3 regions of the Bacillus kalamii genome follow, and region 3 is predicted to be linked to each of the others. Evidence: riboswitches for the same ligand, from Rfam matches in the RefSeq annotation. Region 3 holds a riboswitch; each other region holds the start of a gene.
The links. A riboswitch is a leader RNA that binds a small molecule or an ion and turns the genes downstream of it on or off. The one in region 3 is predicted to bind thiamine pyrophosphate.
Positions count from the first base shown of each region.

Region 1: another riboswitch for thiamine pyrophosphate. It lies ahead of thiD (bifunctional hydroxymethylpyrimidine kinase/phosphomethylpyrimidine kinase); the one in region 3 lies ahead of thiW (energy coupling factor transporter S component ThiW).
Region 2: another riboswitch for thiamine pyrophosphate. It lies ahead of thiT (energy-coupled thiamine transporter ThiT); the one in region 3 lies ahead of thiW (energy coupling factor transporter S component ThiW).

Region 1 covers NZ_JBDFMI010000006.1:1,113,335-1,121,395, forward strand. The annotation lists gene ABC357_RS23280 (class I SAM-dependent methyltransferase) at 1-138, shown strand, start outside; gene ABC357_RS23285 (SH3 domain-containing protein) at 381-1,097, shown strand; gene ABC357_RS23290 (response regulator transcription factor) at 2,001-2,681, shown strand; gene ABC357_RS23295 (sensor histidine kinase) at 2,678-4,438, shown strand; gene ABC357_RS23300 (hypothetical protein) at 4,425-4,934, shown strand; TPP riboswitch at 5,001-5,093, shown strand; gene thiD (bifunctional hydroxymethylpyrimidine kinase/phosphomethylpyrimidine kinase) at 5,293-6,099, shown strand; gene thiM (hydroxyethylthiazole kinase) at 6,096-6,902, shown strand; gene tenA (thiaminase II) at 6,896-7,564, shown strand; gene thiE (thiamine phosphate synthase) at 7,557-8,061, shown strand, end outside.
Region 2 covers NZ_JBDFMI010000006.1:1,062,784-1,070,844, forward strand. The annotation lists gene ABC357_RS23050 (methyl-accepting chemotaxis protein) at 1-987, opposite strand, end outside; gene ABC357_RS23055 (M14 family metallopeptidase) at 1,201-2,457, shown strand; TPP riboswitch at 2,573-2,680, shown strand; gene thiT (energy-coupled thiamine transporter ThiT) at 2,749-3,348, shown strand; gene ABC357_RS23065 (OsmC family protein) at 3,389-3,844, opposite strand; gene ABC357_RS23070 (VOC family protein) at 3,981-4,337, shown strand; gene ABC357_RS23075 (MFS transporter) at 4,443-5,639, shown strand; gene ABC357_RS23080 (glycoside hydrolase family 16 protein) at 5,816-6,655, opposite strand; gene ABC357_RS23085 (glycoside hydrolase family 16 protein) at 6,980-8,061, opposite strand, start outside.
Region 3 covers NZ_JBDFMI010000001.1:1,974,357-1,982,417, reverse strand. The annotation lists gene ABC357_RS09950 (MFS transporter) at 1-313, shown strand, start outside; gene ABC357_RS09945 (M20 metallopeptidase family protein) at 337-1,527, shown strand; gene ABC357_RS09940 (MFS transporter) at 1,610-2,800, shown strand; gene ABC357_RS09935 (ROK family protein) at 2,898-4,085, shown strand; gene ABC357_RS09930 (hypothetical protein) at 4,209-4,709, opposite strand; TPP riboswitch at 5,012-5,100, shown strand; partial or broken gene thiW (energy coupling factor transporter S component ThiW) at 5,183-5,681, shown strand; gene ABC357_RS09920 (GntR family transcriptional regulator) at 5,826-6,554, opposite strand; gene ABC357_RS09915 (ADP-ribosylglycohydrolase family protein) at 6,703-7,689, shown strand; gene ABC357_RS09910 (PfkB family carbohydrate kinase) at 7,694-8,061, shown strand, end outside.

The DNA of each region.
Region 1 (8,061 bases), on a different contig from region 3:
GGGTATACGGAAGCTTCATTAAAGGATATATTTTCGTTTCTGGAGGTTGTAGAAATGAAGCCAATGAAAGATGTCGGTAATAATCCGTCCATGTTTGGCGTTGACGGCCTATGGACTGCGTTGTTCGCAAAAAAATAGATGCATGATAACGCGCGGTCATCCATTGTGGGGCCTCTTTAAAGGTTGAAGACCATTCGGCTTTACTTGCAGGGCCAATCCAGACCAATGGCTGCCTGGATATAGAAAAGCACAATCGTATATACGTATTTTCTGATAGATCTTTCAACCATCCAAAAATACGCTGTGGAAACACATGAAGGTCACACAGTATTCACAGAGGCCCTGTATATTTGCGATAGTAAATGTATGGGGGGAAACTGATGAAACAAAAATGGTATTGGGGTGTTTTGTTTGGATTATTTCTATTGCTAGTGGCGGCATCCATCTTTCCGACCGTGAGCAGCAAGGCGGCCATCACTAAAGAAGGTGTAGTCGATGTGCCATCCGCACTGGTCAAAAGTGTACCAAGCACTAACGCTAAGACGATCGGAAAGCTAAAGAATGGACAAAAGATTCAAGTGATAAAACAGACTAAATCCGGTTGGGCAGAATTTATGTACCAGAAGAAAAAAGCATATGTATCAAGCAAACATATTCGCTTTTACCAAAAGGTATCATTGGCCACAGTTAAAAAAATCACTGATCGCGTAACGAATCTTCAAGCAGGCATTATGGATAAAAAATGGACGGAAAATCAGATTCGCAAAGCAATGGATCCAGGGTTTACAAAAGAATATATCGATAAATATATGGCTCTTACCCGTATGGCTGTAGGGAAGGATAAAAAAGGGAATATCATCTATGGGAAAAACGAAAAAGATTCTACGGACTTCTACATTGAACCATTCGATTGGTACTTGAAAGTGTCCAAAAAAGAACCGGTCGCCACCTATTATACGAAAGAAGGCACAGATTATTTGAAGGTCTCTCAATATAATCCAGAGAACGCCCTCTATCTTCCGCATTGGAAGAACCTGTATATGATCAAAAAACCAAATTCAGATTGGAAAGTGTATAATGTCAGTTTTAATCTATAAGCGGGCCTAATAGGTCCGTATTTTTTTTATAAAATTCTCACCTTTAAGCAGAGCTTGTATTAAGCTTGTCGGGGATAAGCAGGCGCTTTCCGCTTTTGTTTCATCCAGCTGCAGGGACCAGCCACTAGTGAACTTCCCCACCATCTTCTACGATAAGTCAACATTGAATCGCTGCGCTTTTCGTGTTTCCTATATCTCAAGAATGAGGGGTCCAGTTCATACGTGGCAAAACGGCCCCTTCCGCTTTTGTTCTCATCCAGCTGCAAGCGCCACCCCCTCGAGGTCTTAAGCCATGGCACTATCAAAGGCAAAGAGCAGCCTTTGTCAGCACCCCGACTTAAGCTTGTCGGGGGTAAACAGGCCCCTTCCGCTTTTGTTTCATCCAGCTGCAGGGACCAGCCACTAGTGAACTTCCCCCTCATCTTCTACGATAAGTCAACATTGAATCGCTGCGCTTTTCGTGTTTCCTATATCTCAAGAATGAGGGGTCCAGTTCATACGTGGCAAAACGGCCCCTTCCGCTTTTGTTCTCATCCAGCTGCAAGCGCCACCCCCTCGAGGTCTTAAGCCATGGCACTATCAAAGGCGAAGAGCAGCCTTTGTCAGCACCCCGACTTAAGCTTGTCGGGGGTAAACAGGCGCTTTCCGCTTTTGTTTCATCCAGCTGCAAGCGCCATCCCCTCGAGGTCTTAAGCCGTGCCGCTGTCAAAGGCGAAGGGCGGCCTTTGTCAGCACCCCGTCTTAAGCTTGTCGGGGATAACCAGGCGCTTTCCGCTTTTGGAGTATGAACACATGAAATTCACATCTTTATTCTACAATGGCGGTAAATGATAAATAATGGTTTTATTTCCTTTCGTTGCTATAATAGGATGGAAGTTTTTATGTTCTTCTTGGAGGTTGCCAGTGAATTATAATGTGTTGATTGTAGAGGATGAGGCGTTAGTAAGAGAGATTATCGGCGACTATTTTGAGGAAGCGGGATGGAATATTTACGAGGCAGAAACTGGGAGGGAGGCCCTCAGGTTATTTCCCTTACAGCCGGTTGATCTGGTGCTGCTTGATGTCATGCTTCCGGAATTGGATGGATGGACAGTTTGCAGGAGAATTAGGCAAATGTCGGATGTCCCAGTCATTATGCTTACAGCGCGCGGTGAAGAAGATGATAAATTGCTGGGATTTGAAATGGGTGTGGATGACTATATGACGAAGCCGTTCAGTCCCCGCGTTCTTTTGGCAAAGGCGCATGCATTAATGAAAAGGCGGGATGGGATTGTGAGCGCCGAAAAACCTGCCATGAAATTTGGTGGCTTGGCAGTCAATCATAAATCTCATATTGTGACTGTAGGAGGCGAGAGAATCGATTTATCGCCTAAAGAATATGATGTTCTTTTATATTTAATTAAACATAAAGACATGGTTATGACGCGGGATATGCTTTTGGATGCCGTTTGGGGAATGGATTTTTTCGGTGATGCAAGGACGGTTGATACACATATTAAAAAGCTTCGGGCTAAGCTTGGGCAGGAAAGTAAACGGATTGTGACTGTAATACGATTGGGATATAAGTTTGAGGCGGGAGAATGAAAAGCATCAGCATTGTTTGGAAGCTCTCGATTCTTACATTTATTGTACTTGTCTCTTTTTTTGGCATCCTATTATTCTCCCAGACGCTCTTTTTTGAAAAATTTTATATTTACCATAAAGGGAGTGAGCTGGAGAAACAATTGCGGGAGGCCAAAAAAGGGATTGCGCGGGCCCCAGGCAATGAAGAGGTCATGGCTGCATATGCCGGGCAATTCATGGAAAAGAATAATGCCACTTTCAATGTGGTAAGGGATATCCCAAGCGTCTATCCGATAAACCCCTATCGTATAAAGATAAGAACGGAAGGTGAAATAAAGCTGCTGATCCTGACTGAGGAGGGCATGAGCCTTGACCGGATCCCAAACAGGCTGAAAGCTGGGGATAAGATTATAGCGGACGGCTTTTATATGGATGAGCAAGATAAAGTGATGGACCCTGTACAGGTGCAATTGGATGATGGGAATACGGCCGAGTTGCCGGAGGGCTTATCCCGGACAGAGGGAACGGTTGTGGAATTGAACTTGCCTAAAAACCAGTCCTTCAATTCCTATTATCAGGATAGTTTATCAAGCAATATCCTGCTCTCGATCTCGGCTAAGAAAGAAAGGATAAAGGAGTTGGATAAAGGGGAGAAAGTGCAGGTCGAATGGCAGGATAATGTCAGCGGCATCCATTATGTAGTCGTTCTTTTGCCGCTTTCGTTGCCTGATGGGTCACCGCAATATGTAATGGCTTATACTTCCATACAACCTGTTGACGAAGCGATTGAAACAATGAAGCAGTATTATATTTATCTTGCAGGGGCAGGGGTCATCGTCTTGTTCCTGCTCAGTTACTTCTATTCAAAAATGGTGGCAAGGCCGCTTGTATCGTTAAATAAAGTGGCAGGGCATTTGGCCAATCTGGATTTCGATGTGCATATGCCGAAGAGAAAAAAGGATGAGATAGGCGAATTATCAGAAAGCATGCAAAGCATGGCCAATCAGTTGAAAACGACGCTTGGCGAATTGAAGGCAGCAAATGAACAGCTTCAGCTGGATATTTTAAGAAAGCAGCAAACCGAACAATTGCGCAAAGAATTCACAGCTAATGTTTCCCACGAATTGAAAACACCTTTAGGTATTATCCGAGGTTTTACGGAAGGGCTGCAGGATGGCATTGCAGAGAAAAAAAAGGAACGCTATTTGAACCATATTCTCCATGAAGTCGAGCGGATGGACGAAATGGTATTGGACCTGCTCCAATTATCGAAGTATGAAGCAAATGTTATGAAGCTGGATTGCCAATCGTTTTTGCTGGCTGGTCTTCTTGATGATGTAATTGATCTCTTTGGGGTTGAACTGGAAGAGAGAAAATTGTACATTGACTGCCAATCGGCAGGTACTCTTGCCGTTTATGCCGATGAGAAAAAAATAAGCCAAGTGTTCATTAATATTCTCAGTAATGCAATCAGGCATGCATCGCCGAATACGGCAATCAAAATGATGGTCATCGACCACGGTGGGCAAATAGAAATCCAAATCGAAAATAGAGGAAATGCAATTCCCGAAAATAGGCTGGATCGGATATGGGATCAATTTTACCGGATTGATCCTTCGAGGGACCGTAAAATTGGGGGAACCGGCCTGGGCTTGGCTATTGTCAGCCAAATACTGCAGCTCCATGGCTGTGATTACGGGGTGATCAACATAGAAAATGGGGTTAGGTTTTACTTTTATTTAGAGAAAGGGGATGTTATGAGCGATGAACCGAATTAAAACTTTACTGGCAGCGGTATCCATTCTTGCAGTATGTGCGCTTGGAGCCTGCGAAACGCCTGGCCAACATAATAAATCCGAGAAGGTAAACAGAGTGCAACCGGAGGAAAAAATAGATACGGAAGAAAAAAGCGAGAGCGGTCAATCATCACCGGACAAGGAAAACTCTTCGACCAGTAATCAATTGTTCATGATCATTGATCAAACACAGATCGAACCTCCCAATCATTTTTATTTTAGTGTTAAAAAAGCGCCTGAAGGCTATAGATTGTATAATATGGCCTGGAAAGGCAAGCATCCTGTAAGCAATACATTCGATGAGGCTGTTGAAAATGGAAGAACAGGAGACAACGGTTTTTATTTTTCCGGCGACAGACAATTTTCCGGTTTTTTCTATGATGAAAAAGAGAAAGGAGACAAGGGAGAGGTGCAATTCACTTTCAAAAATGATCAAGGTAAAATCCTGATATGGAAGCATGCCATCACATTGAAGTGAAGGGTATCTACAGATTATCCCTTGACAATTTGCACCAATAAGCGTTACGGTAAATAATAGAAATGAATATGTTGCTAGGGGTGCCTGTAACGGGCTGAGACTTTACCCTTATTACCTGATCTGGATCATGCCAGCGTAGGAAAGCGAAAACTACCTTTTATTTGCGTATATTAAAAGATAGAAGCCATTTTCCTTTTTATCGGAAGATGGCTTTTTTTATAGGCTGTGAATCGTCCGTTTTCAGTATAATCAAAAATACATGGCTATCTATTCCATTCTATTGTTCTTCCAGCCTGGTAAGGTGCTTCAGCTTCGTTATTCTTTTCCATCTTATTCATTGGAACAGGAGGTTCTTGAATTGCGGAATTACCGAAAAGCCGTTCTATCGATTGCAGGTTCTGATTCATCAGGAGGCGCAGGCATACAGGCTGATGTAAAGACATGCTCGGCGCTTGGGGTTTACGGAATGAGTGTCATTACGGCAATCACAGCCCAAAATACTAAAGGCGTTTCGTTGGTGGAGGATGTGTCCCCTCAATTAGTGGCAGAACAGGTGAAAATGGTGATGGATGATATATTTCCTGAATCAATTAAAATAGGGATGGTTTCCAGCGCTGCGATCATTGAATCGGTCGCTGCCGTTTTGGAAAAGTACCCTATTAGGAATCTGGTGGTCGATCCGGTCATGGTTTCGAAAAGCGGCTATCACTTACTGTCCTTGGATGCGGAATGTGCATTAACGGAAGTGCTCCTTCCCCTTGCCGACCTAGTTACGCCTAATATTCCGGAAGCGGAAGTGCTATCAGGAATGAAGATTCATAGCTTGGGAGACATGGAGAAGGCAGCCAGAAAAATCCTAATGTCAGGTCCGTCGATGGTTTTGGTAAAGGGAGGGCATTTATCAGGCGCAGCGAAAGATATTCTTGTAAGTAAAGATTCTGTGCGTGTATTCCAATCTGAACGGATCGGCAAACCCAATACACATGGGACTGGCTGCACGCTTTCTTCCGCCATTGCGGCCCACCTTGCCTTAGGCTTTCAGATGGAGGAAGCTGTCGAGTTAAGCAAGCGTTATGTGACTGAAGCAATCGGACACAGCTTCCAAATTGGCGGCGGAATTGGCCCTGTCCATCATTTTTACCAATGGGAGGAGCATTTTAAATGATTGTACATGAACTCAGTTCACTGTTTCAGCGAGTAAAAAAACAAAGGCCGTTAATCGTCCATTATACGAACGAAGTCACTATCAATGATTGTGCCAATATCACATTAGCCTGCGGTGCAAGTCCCCTGATGAGCTATAACGATGCGGAATTGGAGGATATTATGGATATTGCGGATGCAGTTGTCATCAATATCGGCACTATGAATACAGCCAGGCTTCCGCTGTTTTTTGAAGCGGGAAAGGCTGCAAATGCATTTGGAAAACCTATCATTCTTGATCCTGTTGGCGTTTTTGCTTCAAAAGAAAGGATGAATTTTACTGAAAAGCTGCTTCAAGAAATCCAATTTGCCGTCATAAAAGGCAATATGGCTGAGATTCAGGCATTATCAGGCATGCAGGCTGAGGGAAAAGGGGTGGATGCAGATGAGAGCGGCAAAATGGATGCCAAAGAATTAATGAAGCTTGCTTCATCTCTCCGTACAGTCATTGCAGCGACTGGTAAAGAGGATATCATTGGCGATTATTCAAGAGTAGCTTTAGTAAAAAACGGAACTCCGGCATTAAAGGCGGTGACGGGAACCGGCTGTATGACAGCAAGCTTAATAGCAAGCTGTTCAGCCGTTGCCGATGATTATTTGATGGGTGCTTCAGCGGGAGTTCTGGCCATGTCCTTATGCGGTGAACTAGCTGACCGGGATGGATCGGGAACTGGTACATTTAGAGTCAAATTGATGGATGAAATGTATCGTCTGGTTCCAGAAGTGATAGGCCAAAAAGGGAAGGTGGAGTGGAAAGAATGGTAACCGATGAATTATACGATGTTAGCAAAGAGATTTGGCAAGCCTATTTGGTCCATCCTTTTGTTGAAGAGATGAGAACAGGAAAGCTGGATAGAGGGAAGTTCGAACACTATTTGATTCAGGACTACCTATACTTGAAGGAGTATGCCAAAGTTTTTGCGCAATGTATGGTAAAATCATCCACTTTGGAAGAGATGCGTTTTTTTCATAACGGAATCAGTAATCTCCTCAATGTGGAAAGTGGCGTGCACATCGAGTATCTTCGGAGCATGGGGCATATCATTGAAGATCTGGAAAAAGAACGGGCCGATGAAGTGACTGAAGCGTATACCAATCATATGAAAGGGATTGCACTGACTGGAGACCTGAAGCAATTGGCCGTTGCCATGCTTCCCTGTGTGTGGAGTTATTATGAAATCGGGATGCATATGGTTAAAAATCAAGAGGATGCTGAGGGTACTATATATAAAGAATGGATTGCAGCTTATTCGGATAACGGCTATGCCGGCATTTGCCGGGATTGGCTGGAGTATACAAACCGGCTTATCGCCAACTGTACGGAAGAAGAAGCAGAAAAATTATCAGCCATATTTAGGACATCCAGTTTATACGAGCTTCGTTTTTGGGATAATGCTTATATGAATGAGGCTGTTAAGTTTGAGTAGAAGAAAATTATTAGAGAGTAAACTAGGCGTTTATGTTGTTTCCGATACAGAATTATTGAAGGAGAAGGGGTTCATGCCTTCTATGAGGCATGTGCTCGAAGGTGGAGTGAAAGCTATTCAATTGCGTGAAAAGGATTGCACTGCATCGGAATTCCTCGAGAAAGCGAAGGAGCTCAGAGAACTGACGCAAACATACGGAGCCTTGTTTTTTGTCAATGACCGTATTGATATTGCTCTACTCTCGGGTGCGGATGGCGTCCATATCGGCCAAAAGGATGTCCCGCTTGCCGATGCCCGTTGTTTGATGGGGGAAGGAGCCTATATAGGTGTTTCCGTCCAAACGGTACAGCAAGCGGTTGATGCGGAAAGGGAAGGGGCTGACTATGTGGGCGTGGGAGCGATGTTCAGCACTGAACGTAAGAAAGATGCAATACGTGTAACAATAGGAACGTTACAGAAAATAAGGGAGGCAGTGTCTGTTCCAATCGTTTTGATTG
Region 2 (8,061 bases), on a different contig from region 3:
ATCAGCCACTACTGCGAACCCTTTGCCATGCTCGCCTGCGCGTGCAGCTTCAATCGCCGCATTTAGGGCAAGCAGGTTAGTCTGATTGGCAATCTCGATGATGGAGTGGAGAACGGTAGAGATATCATTGATTTTTTCATTGAGCATCCGGACAACAGTGTGCGACTGTGTAGATGCATGCTTCACCTCGCCGATATTGCTGACAGACTGGGAGAGCATTTTTTTATTTTGCTGCGCCATGTGGACAACCTCATCCGTAAAGCTTTTAACATCAGCCGCATTGGCGGCCGTTTCATTCAATTTATCCACAATGCCATTTACTTTTTGCTCAGTTCCCTGGATGACATGGTAAAAATCGCGGCTGTCATTGTGGACATGCTGGATGGAAGCATCGATTTGCTGTAAGGAAGAAGTGGATTCACTTAGTTTATGATGAAAATCGACTACATTTTTATTTAAATGTGAAGATGCTTGCCCCACCTCTGATAATACCCCTTGTATTTGCCCTGTCAGCTGTTCGCTCTCATCCAGCATTTCACTTGAACGCTTGGAGCTGTCGAGAAGGAGGATGCTGACAAAGATAAATTGGAATCCATAATAGAAGGCAGTCAGGATAGAACGGTGCAGACTGCTTTCAATCACCAGTTTGTCCGCCATCCATAGATGGGTGAACTGGGAGAGGATCAGTAATGGCAAGGCAATGACAAACGCTTTTTTCATTAAGGTGAAGTCGGCATACATACCCGCTAGACCTAATGGAACAAGCCAGACAAACGGAACATTTACCCAGGAATCGGTATGCAGGATGAAAGCGAAAAGAAGCATGGAAATAATAGATAATAGTTTAAAATGCGTACGTTTTTTTGATGATTTGTAATACAGGACAGGAATTAAGAATAATAGAAATTGAATATTATAAAGGGCGTTCATGACCGTCCAATGAGGCATCCCATATAGAACGACCTGAACAATATTATTAATGATCATCAGAATAAATGCCGCTAAAAAGACTCTGTAAACAATGACATTCACTTTTTGTTCATTCAGCGATTTGCGGGTAGTGGACACGGTATTTTCCTCCTATGTAAAGCCTGTGTATATACTCCTAGTTTAATATACATATATAGAAAAATCGACAATAAAATGGTAAAATCGTCAGTATTTAGTAAAAAAGCTATTTCGCGGCGGGGAGAGAGATGCATGAATACGTGGAAGAGAAGATGGGTCATAGTCTTGGCAGCGGCGGTTATCTTGTTCGTTGGGGTTGCATGGGGCATACCTAAGTTGCTGGCTGTATGGTCAGCTCCAGAAAAAATAAGTAAGAATGAATTAAATACCCATTTCCTTACCACCTATGAACAATCCAGAAAACGGTTTTTGACGTATGAGAAAACATTAAAAAATACATATGAGCATACCGAACAGCATGCATACAGCATCCATAAAGAAAAATTAACAATCGATACCGTATCTGCAGATGCGAATAAGAAAAAGGAAAATTTGCTGGTCATTACAACAGGTATGCATGGAATCGAAGGATATGTAGGGACTGCTATGCTGGATGTTTTCCAGAATCAGATGCTGTCAAGTCTGGATCCTGATACAACTGGGCTGCTATATGTCCATGCAAGTAATCCGTGGGGAATGAAGCACGATAGAAGATACAACGAAAATAATGTCGATTTAAACCGTAACTTTGTTTATGAATGGAAAAGCTTTAACTTGGCAAGCAACAAGAAATATTCAGACCTGGATCGTTTCTTTGAAAAGAAAACGCCTGTTGGAAATAGTACGATCCATGAATTGGGCTTTGCGGGCAGTCTTGTGAAGGAAGTAATCCGCTCCGGAACCGGGAAGATTGAGGAAGCTCTCCTGACCGGCCAATACAATCATCCTAAAGGCGTCTATTACGGCGGAAGCGGGGATGAGGAATCCACAAAGATAGTAAAACAACTTTATAAAAACGTCTTGGGGAGCCCTTACAAAAATATTATTCATGTCGATCTCCATACAGGTTATGGCCCAAGGGATCAAATGAGCATTTTTTCAAGTATAAATGAAACGATGACGCAAAAAGAAGCGGAAAAAGCTTTTCATTATCCATTAGTCCTGACTCCGGAATCAGATGATTTTTATATGACGAATGGCGATAATACAGAATACTTCTATAAGCTCCAGAAGGAAAAGTATCCTGATAAGAATTTCTATACCACCACTTTCGAATTCGGTACACTGGGTGAAGACCTCTTGGGCTCTTTGAAGTCCCTAAGGAATACGATCGATGAAAACAGATTATATTGGAATGGGGAGAAAAGCGGCTTGACTGCTGAAAAAATCCGCAACCGTTATCAAGAGATGTTTTATCCCTCTGAGCAGGAATGGCGTGAAAAAGCGATTAAGGATTTTAAGCAGGGAATGGAAGGAGTACTTGCCCATCAAGGATTTTTGGATAAATAAATAATAAAAGCAGAAGCGGGAAAGTACCTTCTGCTTGTCTTTATTAGAAAAAAATGAAGCCGATAGCTTTCCATTTCGTGAAAAATGGGATATAATGGTAGAAAATTACATACGAACGAACCACAAGGGGAGCTTTAAGCTGAGAGTGGAAGGATTTGATGTCCTTTCTGACCCTTTGAACCTGTTAGTTAGCACTAGCGTAGGGATGTGGATAATGAATGGCAGCTGCATTCATTTTTTCTGTCTGAAAAGTTCTCCTTGGGGCTCGTCTATAAAAAGGGGGCTTTTTTTATGAAGAAAATGGGTTTATTCGTTATGATTGAAGCAGCTTTCCTGGCAGCGTTCGCACTGATTCTTGATTTGGTTCCTTCCATCAAGATCACTAGTTTTGTCTCCATCTCGTTTGCTATGGTGCCGATTTTTATCATATCGCTCCGTTGGGGAGTCAAAGCAGGGATGCTGTCCGGTTTTCTATGGGGATTGCTGCAGGTTGCAGTAGGAGACGTGTATATTTTGACTCCAGTCCAATTTATGATTGAATATTTCCTTGCATTCGCTTGTATTGGCTTTGCGGGAATCTTTAAAAGGGCTGTTAGCCAAGCCTTAACCAATGGAAAAACGAAAAAAGCGGTTATGTTCATGGGCGCTGCTGTTATCGTAGGGAGTGCAGCTCGCTATTTTTGGCATTTCATTGCAGGAATCATATTTTGGGGCAAATACGCTCCGAAAGGCATGTCCCCTGTTATTTACTCCTTGATTGTAAATGGGGGAACAATGATCGGCAGTGCAATCCTCTGCGGAATAATCCTTGCTGTTTTAACTGGAGCATCTTCAAGGATCCTATTGACGAAGACAGTCCGCAGATCATCTGCGGTTCCACTTTCAAAATAAACGAAAACCGGGGATGCGTGCATTCCCGGTTTATTTCAAGTCATAGGCTGCTTGCCTTCGATACGTCCGGCAGTTGCTCGACCTCGACATTTCCTTTGATGGCGCGGCTGATCATACAGGAGGCCTCCGCTTTGGCAGCAAGCTTCAAGGCAAGTTCCTCATCTTGAATGGTTGCATCGTGACGCAGCACGATATGGGGTCGATGAATGATTTTCTTGTATGTAATAACACCCTTTGTGACATCCACAATTCCTTCAGAATCCATTGTTAAAGCCACTTTATCAAGCTTGCTCCGCTCCATCATAGCCGCCAGTGTAATAATGTAGCAAGTAGCGGCTGCGCCAAGAAGCATTTCATCTGGATTGGTGCCTATTCCCGGACCTTCCATCTCCGGCGGTATCGACACTTTTGTTTTCAGGTTTCCCGCTGCTATATCGCCAACATCATTCCGCAAACCGGGCCAATTGGCTTTTAAATGAAAAATATGTTCGGCCATAATAAAATCCTCCTCCTTTCTATCCAGTGTAAGGCAGACAGACTGGGAGTTCAAAAATTTGGTATAGTACATGCAGAAGGATATCAGGATAAGAAAGGCGTATTAGATCCATAACGCTAAGAAAGGAGGGAGAATAATGTCCATTGTCCAATCTAAAATAGGGGCGGTATTCATAGCAGTCAGCGATATTATGAAAGCAAGGGAATGGTATTGCTCATTGTTAGGGTTAGTTCCGGAATATGACATTGTGGCAGGGCATCTTTGCTGTATTCCTATGGATAATAACGGGATGAATATTGTACTGGATAGTAAAATTTTTTCAGAGAATGCGTATGCAAGGACTCCTATTTTTCATTTTAATACGGATGATATCACTGGGGCGTATCAGGATCTAAAGGGCAAGGGAGTTGAAATTGCAACGGAAATTCAAGACGGCCATTGGTTCAATATTATAGACCCGGATGGAAACAGGCTGATGATTTGTGAATGTTGACGGTTGCTTTACCTATATGTCCCCCTAAAACAAAGCCCTTTACTTGGTAATAAAGCGCTTACAGGTATACGATAGAGGAAGAAAAGAAAAAAGGGGATTTGTCAGGTGGGACATATTGAACAAGGAGATCCATATTTCAGAAAAACACTTTTGGCTTTATTCCTCGGCAGTTTTGTCACCTTTGCCGACTTATACAGTACACAACCTGTTATCCCGCTCATTGCAGAGCAATTCGGAACAACACCGGCGGGAGCCAGCTTGTCACTCTCTTTCTCGACAGGAACGATGGCGATTATGCTGGTCATTGTATCATTATTGACCCAGGGCATTAATAGGAAAAAAGTAATGGGCATATCATTAACATTATCCGCCCTTTTATCCGTTGCTGTTTTGTTCGTCCATTCGATGCCGCAGCTATTGGCGATCCGAGCTCTTCAAGGAGCGGCGCTGGCAGGCTTTCCATCCATAGCGATGGCGTATATAACGGAAGAGTTCAAGCCGATGAGCCTCGGTTATGTAATGGGGATCTATGTAAGCGGGAGTTCCATTGGAGGTTTGGCCGGCCGTCTGATTATCGGGACATTATCCGACTTCATATCATGGACAGCGGCCATTTCGACTCTTGGTTTGTTATCGTTGCTGATTTCATTGTTGTTTTGGAAGATGCTTCCGATGTCCACGCGGCCTAAGGAAAGCAACCTTTCTTTTAAAAGAACAATGCAATCATTGAAAAATAATAGTACCAAGCCGCAGCTGCTTCTTCTGTATGGCATGGGTTTCTTGCTGATGGGATCTTTTGTATCCGTCTATAACTATATTGGCATACCATTGATGAAGGCACCATACCATTTATCACAGGTGGTCATCTCATTCATCTTCATTGTTTACCTTGTGGGGACATTCAGTTCAACCTGGATGGGGAAAATGGCCGATCGCCATCAACGGAAGCTTGTCTTATTATCCGGTGTGGTGATGATGCTCATAGGTGTACTACTTACACTGACTGTACCCCTTGTTTTGAAAATCGTCGGCCTTGTTATATTCACATTCGGTTTTTTCGGCGCCCATTCGATTGCGTCTGGCTGGGTCGGCTTGCTTGCCGAGCAGAGTGAAAAGGCTCAGGCCTCTTCGCTGTATTTACTGTTTTATTATGCGGGATCAAGTATAATTGGTGCGCTTGGCGGCGTTTTCCTGCACAGGAACGGTTGGAGCGGCGAGGTCATGATGGTAACAGCTCTTTTAGTTGTCGGAGTGGTTTTTACTCTGTTTAATAAGGCAGAAAAAAAGCCGATTAGGGCATAATCGATAGAATTAGATTATAATTGATTTACTGAAAATTCTTATTGAAATAAGGTCTGCTATGGTACATGCAATCTAAGGCAGACCTTGTTCTTAGCTATCATTTAATGTGTCATCGTATGGTCCAATTCAGAAAAAAAAGCAACGGTTATCGTTGCTTTACGTAGATTTATTATTAGTTATTGTAATTCTGTCATTACCTTTAGGTCTTGAATTTCAAAGAGAAGAGGGAATTCCGTGTTTTCATCGGGAGCCCCTATCCATCCTCCGCCCCCAATCGCCAAATTAATAATGAGATACATAGGTTCATTAGGGATTCCTTCTGTAGAGGTATATTGATGGACCCCATCTACAAACCATTTAATTTCATCTTTATTCCATTCTATTGCATATGTGTGAAATTCATCAAGATTATCTATTTGAAGAAGTTTAAAGGATCTCTTATTCTTTTTGTTTTCTTCCCAATGATTCACATAGTAAACAATGTTTTTTTCAATGCCGACAGCTTCAAATATATCAATTTCCGGTAATGATTTTTCTTCACTAGGAAGCATCCAGATAGCTGGGAAGGAACCATTTCCTCCATTTGTACGTGCTACAATTTCGATTCTCCCGTATTTCATTTCAAATTTATTTTGAGTAGTGATTTTTCCTGAGGTGAATTTGTGCTTCTTATAGTCCTCTCTTTTCCCCGTTAACAATAAGCTGCCATCTTGGATTGTCACATTCTCTTTTCTGTAATATTGTTGTTCTTTATTATAGTTATTTCCTCGTTTTTCGATATTCCATTTTCTTTTATCGAAAGTATCGAATGTTTCATGCCATTGCAATACCCACTTTCCATCAATGATAGTTGGTGGTGGTGGGGAGGATGTTTCTTTTTTTTCTTCTGTAACTGAACTTGTTTTATTGCTTTTTTCACTCTCTAATTCTTTCTTAGATGACTTTAAATGTTGCCAATATACAAAAGCAGAAGCCAGAAGAACACAAATCAAAATAATAAAAAGCCCTTTTTTCATTTTTTCCCGCCTTACAACTAGATTTTTTTAATTAAACAAATATTTGTTTCTTTAATCACAATAAATATTAGAATGCTATTTATAAGAAATACTCAACGATAAATTATATCAGTATATTAAGTTGTGTGTAATAAGAATAGATAATTATGCATTTTTATTATTTTTCTGGAAAATAAGTCATTGTTATAAAAGGGAAATCTTAATTGGAGGTTAAAAATGGTCTTTGGTTGGATTTGAGTTCTTTTTGAATTGGAGATTATAACAAGAAGCATCCGTTAATCGGATGCTTCTTGTTTGAGCGTCATTTCCTGATGCTGAAGTTATTTAGTTGCCTTTATTGCAATAGACAAGCCATTTTAATTCATTTTCTAATAGCTTTTTTATTCGCTTTGCTTCCGCTTCTTGTAAATTCTCTAATTTTATGCGATATATTGTTTCAGTGCCGGTCTGACTATAAGTGAACACCCAGTTAAATTTAGCTTTTAACGATCTGGTTTTTTCTTCGGTAATTTTTTGACTGCTATATGTTTGGTCAAGGACGATTCGATAGTTCTTTCCTATTTTAGCGTCTATTTCTACCAGCCTGCCGGTTAATCCTGCTTCTTTTTTCAATTTTAGAAGGGCTTTTTTTGCAGAATCATAGCTTGGGAAAGACCCAGTCTGTAATCTGTAAACCATTTTTCCTGGTTCTTCTACATGTGATGCCGTTAATCCAGTCAAAGCTTCAAACTTCTGTTTAGCATTTTCAATTGAATTTTTGCCAGTGAACGTCCCGGTGGATAAAGTGTATTTTTCTGTTTTTGAACTATCTCCATCAATTGTCTCTGACTGATTATAGGGAGTAAAAATAAAATTAGAAATAATGATCTCTGTTTCTAAGCCATTTTGGGGTGCTTTACCATTAGCTAGCCAAAGATTCATATGTATTTTAGCCATACCTTCATCAGGCACTTTTTCATTAGTATATGTCCACTTTTTCCAAATGAAATCCTTATGAGGAATATTAATATAATGTCCGCCTAAGGATTCGAAATTTATTTTTTGTGGCTGCCAGTCAAAACTATGGGTTGACCAAGAACCATCTGGCATAGCCACATTGAATTCTTTAAAACTTCTTAATGAATCTTTCTCCCAGATCGTATATTGTGTATTGGGGGAATTATCGTGTCCCCATTTGGCAAATTCAATATCAATTTCCCTATTCCCCTTAAGATGGGCATCGGATGATTCCATATCGTATGTAAATAAGCCCAAAACAACATTAGAGTCTAGGTTATCTAACTTAGAATCAATAAAGAATGTATATTTACCATAGCCCAATACATTTTTATTAATTACTTCCGCTCCTTGCCATTTTCCATTTCGATAGGTTAATTTCATATGCAGCTGGCCGGAAGAATCAACCC
Region 3 (8,061 bases):
TTCACTCGCCGGACTTTTCACAAATATTATGTTTCCTCTGGCTCCACAAATAGTGAATCATCTGTTGCCTGAAAAAAAGGGATTGCTGTCTGGTGTGCTAATAGGAATTGCCAATACGGCTGGCATAATTAGCCCAATCATTACAGGATTTGTCGTACAAGCAGGAGGTTCGGATGTTCGCCTTGGGTTTAATCATTCAGTTGAATTAGCGGTTGGTATGCTATTAGTTACAGGGTTATTGTTTTTATTCTTCGCCAAACCGAATAAAAATGAAACCCCCGCATATGTGAAACAGACAAATGCCAGTCTGTAAAAATACAAGGGAGTGTGGCTTGCATGTTGGAAAAAATGTTTGAACGATTAAATGAAATCTATCCTGAATTAGTTGAAATCCGCAGAGACCTTCATATGTATCCAGAATTATCCTACCAGGAAGTCCATACACCTAAAAAAATTGCTGATTATTTAATGAATCTAGGAATTGAAGTTGAAACTGGAATTGGGGGAAGAGGTGTAGTTGGAAAACTAAGAGGAGGAAAACCTGGAAAAACGATCGCATTCCGTGCCGATTTTGATGCTTTGCCAATCCAGGATGAAAAAACTGTATCCTATAAATCCCGCGTACCAGGTGTCATGCATGCGTGCGGCCATGATATACATACCGCCGCATTATTAGGGACCGCCAAGGTATTGAGTGAAGTGAAAGATAGACTTGTGGGAGATATCGTTTTTATCCATCAATTTGCTGAGGAAGTTAGCCCTGGAGGAGCTCAAGCAATGATCGCTGATGGATGCCTGGAAGGAGTCGATTCCATTTTTGGAGCGCATGTTTTTTCGTTCGAACCTTTTGGGACTATAGGGATCCGCGCAGGTACTATGATGGCTGCCATAGACGGCTTTCATATTGAAATATCAGGCTTCGGTGGGCATGGCTCACAGCCGCACCAAACAGTTGATTCCCTTGTTATTGGTTGTCAACTTGTTTTAAACTTGCAGCAAATTGTCAGCCGACGAATCGACCCATTACAGCCAGCGGTGGTAACGGTCGGTTCATTTGAAAGCGGGAAAGCATCTAATGTCATTGCGAATTCAGCCAAAATTTCCGGTACCGTGCGCAGTTTTGATCCTGGAGTCAGGGATTGCATTGAAAACGCCATTAAACAAATTGCGAAGTCTACATGTGAAGGGGCAGGTGCGGAGGTCCACATTCAATATGAAAGAGGGTATCCTCCTGTCATCAATCATCTTGATGAAACTAGACATATTGAAGAGTGGGCAAAGTCGGTTGTGGGTGAGGAACATGTTATCCAGAGAAAGCTGGGTATGGGCAGTGAAGACTTTGCCTATTATCTTCAACATAGACCGGGAGCTTTTTTTAGTGTTGGGGGAGGTAATCCAGAAATGGCTGCCATTTATCCGAACCATCATCCAAAATTCGATGTCGATGAGAGATCAATGATCAATATAAGTAAAATGTTTTTATCTGCTGCATGTCATCATTCAACTAGTAGTTTACAGGCCCATTAGAGCAAACTCCTTATTTATAGTAATCAGTATTGTCTTGAAGTCAATTATAAGTTAAGCAAAAGTATCAACGGCGGTGGTATTAATGAAAAAAATGGTTGCGGTTTATTCAGTGGCTTTTGCTGCTTTTTTAGGGCCATTCAGTCAATCAATCTATGCACCCATTCTGTCTGATGTGGCTTCCTATTTCAATTCTCCTCAATTGTTTGTGAATGCTAGCTTGTCCATTTATACCTTTTTTTTGGCCATCATGCAAATCGTTTATGGCCCGCTTACTGACCGTTTCGGCCCCAGGAAAGTATTGATTCCTGGGGTGGCTATTTATATTATTGCCTCGATGGGTTGTTATTTTTCAACTTCCATTTATCCCTTTTTAATATTTCGGGGCATTCAAGCGAGCGGGATTGCAGTAGGTACTGTTGCTTCGGTGGCTATAATTGCCGAATTGTGCGAAGGTAAACAGCTTGGAAGGGCGATGGGAACCTATCAGATGCTTGTCTCATTGGGGCCTGTATTAGGGCCTGTTTTCGGAGGGATTATATGGGGATCGTTCGGCTATAGTGCAATCATTAGTTTGCTTATAGCCTTGGGGGCCCTTGCCCTTGTGCTAAACGCCTATTTTGTAAAAGGAAATGCAGTTGTTAAAAATGCCGGCGGTTTAAAATGGTCTATGATAAAGAACATCGTCAGCAATAAGATTGGGATTTCCATTATCAGTCTTGGATTTATTCAATATTATACGTTTTTCTCATTTCTAGTCTTTTATCCGATGATATTGATGGAACGTTACGGTTTAACAACCGTCGAAAAAGGGCTGGTATTCTTGCCGTTATCAGGCTGTATTGTATTAGGGAGTTTTATAGGTGGGAAATTGGCAGGGAAAATAAGGACGCCGCGCTTTTTAATCATGATTTCTTTCTTGAATGTACTTGCGATTTTGATTAGCGTAGGCAGTTTATACATTTCTTTCTATTTAACGATCGTCTGCAGCTCGGCTTTCGGTTTGTGCTTGGGGATGTCATTGCCTGTGCAAACAATCATGCTTTCCCAAGAATTTTTGAATGAACGGGCAACATCTGTAGGCATCTATAACTTTTTCAGATTTTTAGGGATCGCTGTCAGTCCTGTGATTGGGGGATTTTTATATGAAAAGGGAAATGTTTTATTACTGTTTGGTGTGATATCTCTCATTTTCTGTATAATTGTATGTATGATCAGGTTGAATTTTAAAAAGGTACAAAATGGACAAAAAGAAGTAAAACAAATGATCGTCTGATTGTACATGGGAAATGAGATCAAAGCAGTTTTGCATCTATTGCCGCAGACAAAATGGACTGAATTCCATATATTGGAGGGGGAGGGGTGAGGAATGGATGTTTAAACCTTTTTTAGAGGATTTCACGATTAAGAATAAAGCCTTGAAAGATATATATTATTATATCCTGAAGAATGGGCCGGTAACTAAATTAGAATTGATGGATACTATTCAATTAAAACAAACCACTGTAAAAGATAAAATGGAAGAGTTGTTGAGTAAAAAATATATAAAAGAGAATGGCCATGGGAAATCCACCGGAGGCAGGCCGCCTGTCCTTTATACTATTGAACCAAGATCAGCCTTTATCATAGGCATTCAGATTTCCCGTTTGGAGACGAATGTAATATTGGTCGATATGCAGCTTGCCACTATTGAACAAGAATCCTTTTTGTTGTCATCGTTGCATACCCCTTCAATCGTATTAAGTAAAATAAAGGAGATCATTTTGTCCTTTATCGATAAATATGAGATTCCTTTTGAGAAGCTGCTTGGAATCGGAATCGGTTCAATCGGGCCGCTCGATAGAAAGCAAGGGATTATTCACCAAATGGAATCACCGCTAGCTCCAGGCTGGGAAAATATCAGGATTGCTGAAATACTGAGTGCAGAAATCCCAGTGAAAATAATGTTGGAGAATCTAGTAGAGACTGCTGTTTTGGCGGAAGCAAACCATTTTTCAATTCCGGCAGGCGATATACTGTATTGTATCAGCGGAAGAGGGTTTGGATGCGGAATTATGTCAAACGGAGAATTGATAAGAGGCAAAAATGGTGATACAGCCCGATTCGGCCATATGATTATCGAGGTGAATGGGCGTGAATGTTCCTGTGGGAAACAAGGATGCTTAATTGCGTATACGTCTCCATATGCCATTATTGAAAATATGAGAAAGAATAACCCTAAAATGAACTCATTTGACACAGCGTTTGAAAATGCCCAAATTGATGATGTGATTGCCTTTCTCAAACAGGAAAAATCGATGGTTGAATCGTATGTCATGGAATCCGCCTATTATTTAGGTATTGGCATAGCGAATATGGTCACTATGTATCAATCTGAATATGTTATATTGGAGGGACCGTTATTATCCGGTTACCCCGATTATTATGAGAAAACGGTGGAATCGGCTCGGAACTTTTTGGACAGGCGGGAGAAGATCACGTTTAGTAGAGGAAAGCTAGGTGAAAAGACGCCTGCACTAGGAGCAGCATTATTGATTCAAGATTCATACTTTTCTATTTAGAGTATTTTCTCTGGAAATACTCTAAATAGAAGCCGATACTTGCATTCTCCTTATTTCCTTAGCTTTATAACATCTAATCAACTGATTGATTCCTGAGCTTATAAGGGGTTAGGGTATATCAGCCTAGAAAGGCTTTAAAGAAAAACTGATTTCACCGAGACCGCCATTATCAGTGGTAGCTACTACACGATAATGTCCGACAACACTATTAGGTTGGAATAGGAGCCTCTCTACTAATCTTTTACCAGGCGAAACAGATTGAAAGAAAAGTAGCTTATCATTAGGATCAAAGAGTTTAAAGTCGAATGCAATATCCCCTTGGTTTACTAATTGAAATATCAATGCTTCCATTTTGTTTGGGGATTGAAAATACATTTTCCATTCAGCACCGAACTTGTTATCTATATAACTCGCTAATTCTGGAGCCTTTATTGCTCCATAATCTCCTATGGCATCATTCTGTACAGTGACAGTATACGGCTCCTTTTTTTCTTTTTTCTTTTGCTTAACAACTGAGACTTCGGAAGAATGATCCCCTTTATCAGATTCAGAACGGAAAATGGATACCGCTGCTAACAAAATAATACCAATCATGAAACTGTACAACACTATTTTCAATTTCATAAAAACTCCTTTTTCCATTTTGTGTAATTTTATATACGAATCGTATCATTTTTAGTAATCCTTATCAATCCATAAAGAGACTCCGATTGTTTTGCCGTAAATCGAAAAAAGTCGGTTAAGAACTAGTATATAAAATGTTCCCCCCTTGTTTTTTTGAGAAGTAGTAGGAGGATGATACCATCAAGATAATCGTTATATATTATCATGATGGTTGATTTGGTCATATCTGTGTTGCAAAGCTGATATCTTTACTGGGAAAAATGACGCATTAATAAAGATTTCTTTGCCGCAAAACTTCATATCTGTTCTACTGGGGGCGCCGTATGGCTAAGATGGACCCTTTGCACCTGATCCAGTTAGCACTGGGTTAGGAAAGTAGTTTTCGGAGGGAATGTTATTTTTCTCATGTGCCGCTGTCCTCATAAGGAGAGCGGTATATTTATTGACATCAAGGTAAAAGTAAGGGGATTTAGATGGAAAAAACGGAAAAAATGACACTTACGGCTTTAATAGCAGCATTGATCAGTATATCGACCAGCTTTATTTATATTCCCGTTGGCTTCGCAAAGATTTTTCCGATCCAGCATTTGGGCCAATATGCTGTCAGCTGTCCTTATCGGGCCTTGGTATGGACTGGTACAGGCATTTCTTTCATTCATGTTTCGAAATGTAATGGGAACAGGTAATTTCTTCGCATATCCCGGCAGTATGATAGGAGCCTTTCTGGCAGGCGTTTTGTTTTCTAAGACAAAGAAAGTAGGGAATGCTGCACTTGGTGAAGTAGTTAGGACGCGGATTATCGGAGCGGTGGCCACATATCCGCTGTCAACACTATTGCTTGGAAAGGAGAGTACCATATTTGGGCTAATTCCCGCTTTTTCAATTAGTTCCTTTACTGGTGCTTTGATGGGGTATGGGTTATTACAATTATTGGTTAAAAATAAAGTGGTTATTCATAAGGAGAAAAGGTAGCGGGATTCCTGCCTGGGTGGGAATAGATATTGTTATTTTCTAACTTTGATTGATCAGGTTCAGGATGATACATGGAGTTTATTTAAAACCTACTAATTTTTCATTTAATAGAATAATAAAAAAGCAATGCTGGATGCACTGCTTTCACCTGTTATAATTTTCCGCAAAATAGCCGATGACATCGCTTTTTAAATAGGTTTCATATAGTTCAAACGGTATTTCTTTGCCCTCTTTTATGCTAAAAGAGGTTGCGTTCAGTTTTAATAACGGATGGTTTTTGCTGCAGCCAAGAAGGGAACAGATTCGATCATTTCCGTTTTCTGCCGTGATAAATTGTGAGGCTTTTGTCATGTTCAATTGATAAAACTCTTTTAAAATGGTGTAAAGCGAGTTTTTGCCGACATCGAAATAATCCAATTTAGGAAACAGCTTGCAAGGAAGGATGGATGTATTGATGCATAGTGGCTCATCATCCGCAAAATAGAGGCTTTCAATCACAAAAACATCTTCCTCCTCGCTCATATTCAATCGGTCCGCCATTTGTTTGGATGGCTTTGTCACTTGCTGTGAGAGCAATTGTTTCGAAGCTGTTTTACCTCGCAAAGAAATCATTTCTGTGTAACTATGGATGGTGCTCAGCCCTTGTGGTATATCATTAGATGAGACAAAGCTTCCTTTTCCTTTTTGTTTGTACAGATAATGGTCTTTTACAAGTTCATCAATGGTTTTCCGTATGGTCACTCTACTGACACCATAGTCTTTACACAGTTTGTTTTCCGAAGGGATGACCTGATGCGGTTTCCATTCATTGTTGTTTATTTTCTGTATCATATCTTGTTTGATTAATTCGTATTTTGGTAAGTGGTTTTCCATTGTTTTAACCTCAATATGTATTGTTAAACAATAGTATACCAAACCATCCTCTTATAATGATATATTGACATAATATTTGTAAGCGAATACAATACGAGTGCAAGCTGTTATTACAAGTTGTATTGAAATTGTTTTGAGGTGAGAATAGATGAAGAATAAAATGGCTGGAGCTTTATATGGGATGGCACTTGGCGATGCGATGGGCATGCCATCGGAGCTATGGGGCAGAAATCGGGTCAGAAATTATTTTGGTAAAATAGAATGCTTTTTGGATGGACCGAAGGAAAATGAAGTAGCCTGCAATTATACGCGCGGCCAATTTACGGACGATACTGGGCAAGCACTTGTTATACTGGATTCATTGATGGCAACGGGTTTTAAACCGGTTCCCGCTCATATAGCAGAAAAATTGCTTGAATGGGCAGATAAAGAGAACGCCTTTGAGAATAATATTCTCGGTCCGACTTCAAAGGTGGCACTTCAGTCTTTTCGTGAAAACAAAGACGCGAAGACATTTACTGATCAAGCACTTTCGAATGGTTCGGCTATGCGAATCGCCCCGATCGGCTGTTTGTTTCATCCGGAAGAAAAAGAAAAGCTAGCGAACTATGTGTATGATGTTTCACAGGTTACCCACACAAGTGACATCACTATTGCTGGTGCAGCTATGATAGCGATGGCTGTTTCATCGGCTATTGTGAATGCTGATTTTCAAACCGTTTTGGAGGATGCCTATGCAATAGAGCCTATCGCTAGAATTCTTGGTGCGGAAACATATAGCCCTTCCTTAACAGCTCGAACCAGACTGGGCATTCAACTGGCCGATGAACATAAAGGAAATGATGTTGACTTCTTGGATAGCATCTATGATTTGATAGGAGCTGGCGTCAACATCAGTGAATCAGTGCCTGCAGCCCTTGCTATTGCATATTATGCGCAAGATGCCAATTCATGTTCATTATTGTGCGCCAATCTGGCGGGCGATACAGATACGATCGGAGCAATGGCGACAGCTGTATGCGGTGCTTTTACAGGCGTGGATAAGATAAGAGAAGACTATATCGAAGTATTAGAGAAAGAGAATGATACGGACTTTGGGTTATATATCGATTCATTAATGGGCGCGAGGGGGTAATGACGTGAAATCCTTACTTATTGGAGCAGCAGTAGTGGATATCATTATGCGAATACCTAAATTGCCTGAAAAAGGCGGTGACATATACTGCAGCGGTAAACATGTAACCGTTGGCGGCTGTGCCTTCAACGTGGCCAATATCTTGCGCGGATTTAACGTTGAATACAGTTTGTTAGTTCCTGTTGGCGAGGGAATGAATGCTTCCATTGTTAGAAAGGGCATTGAGGAAAATGGCCATCAGATTCTCATCTATGATCCTGAGATGGATAATGGGCAATGCCTATGCCTCGTTGAAGATGATGGGGAAAGAACGTTCATAACGACGTTAGGCATCGAGGGACATTTTAAGAAAGAATGGCTTGAGACTATTAT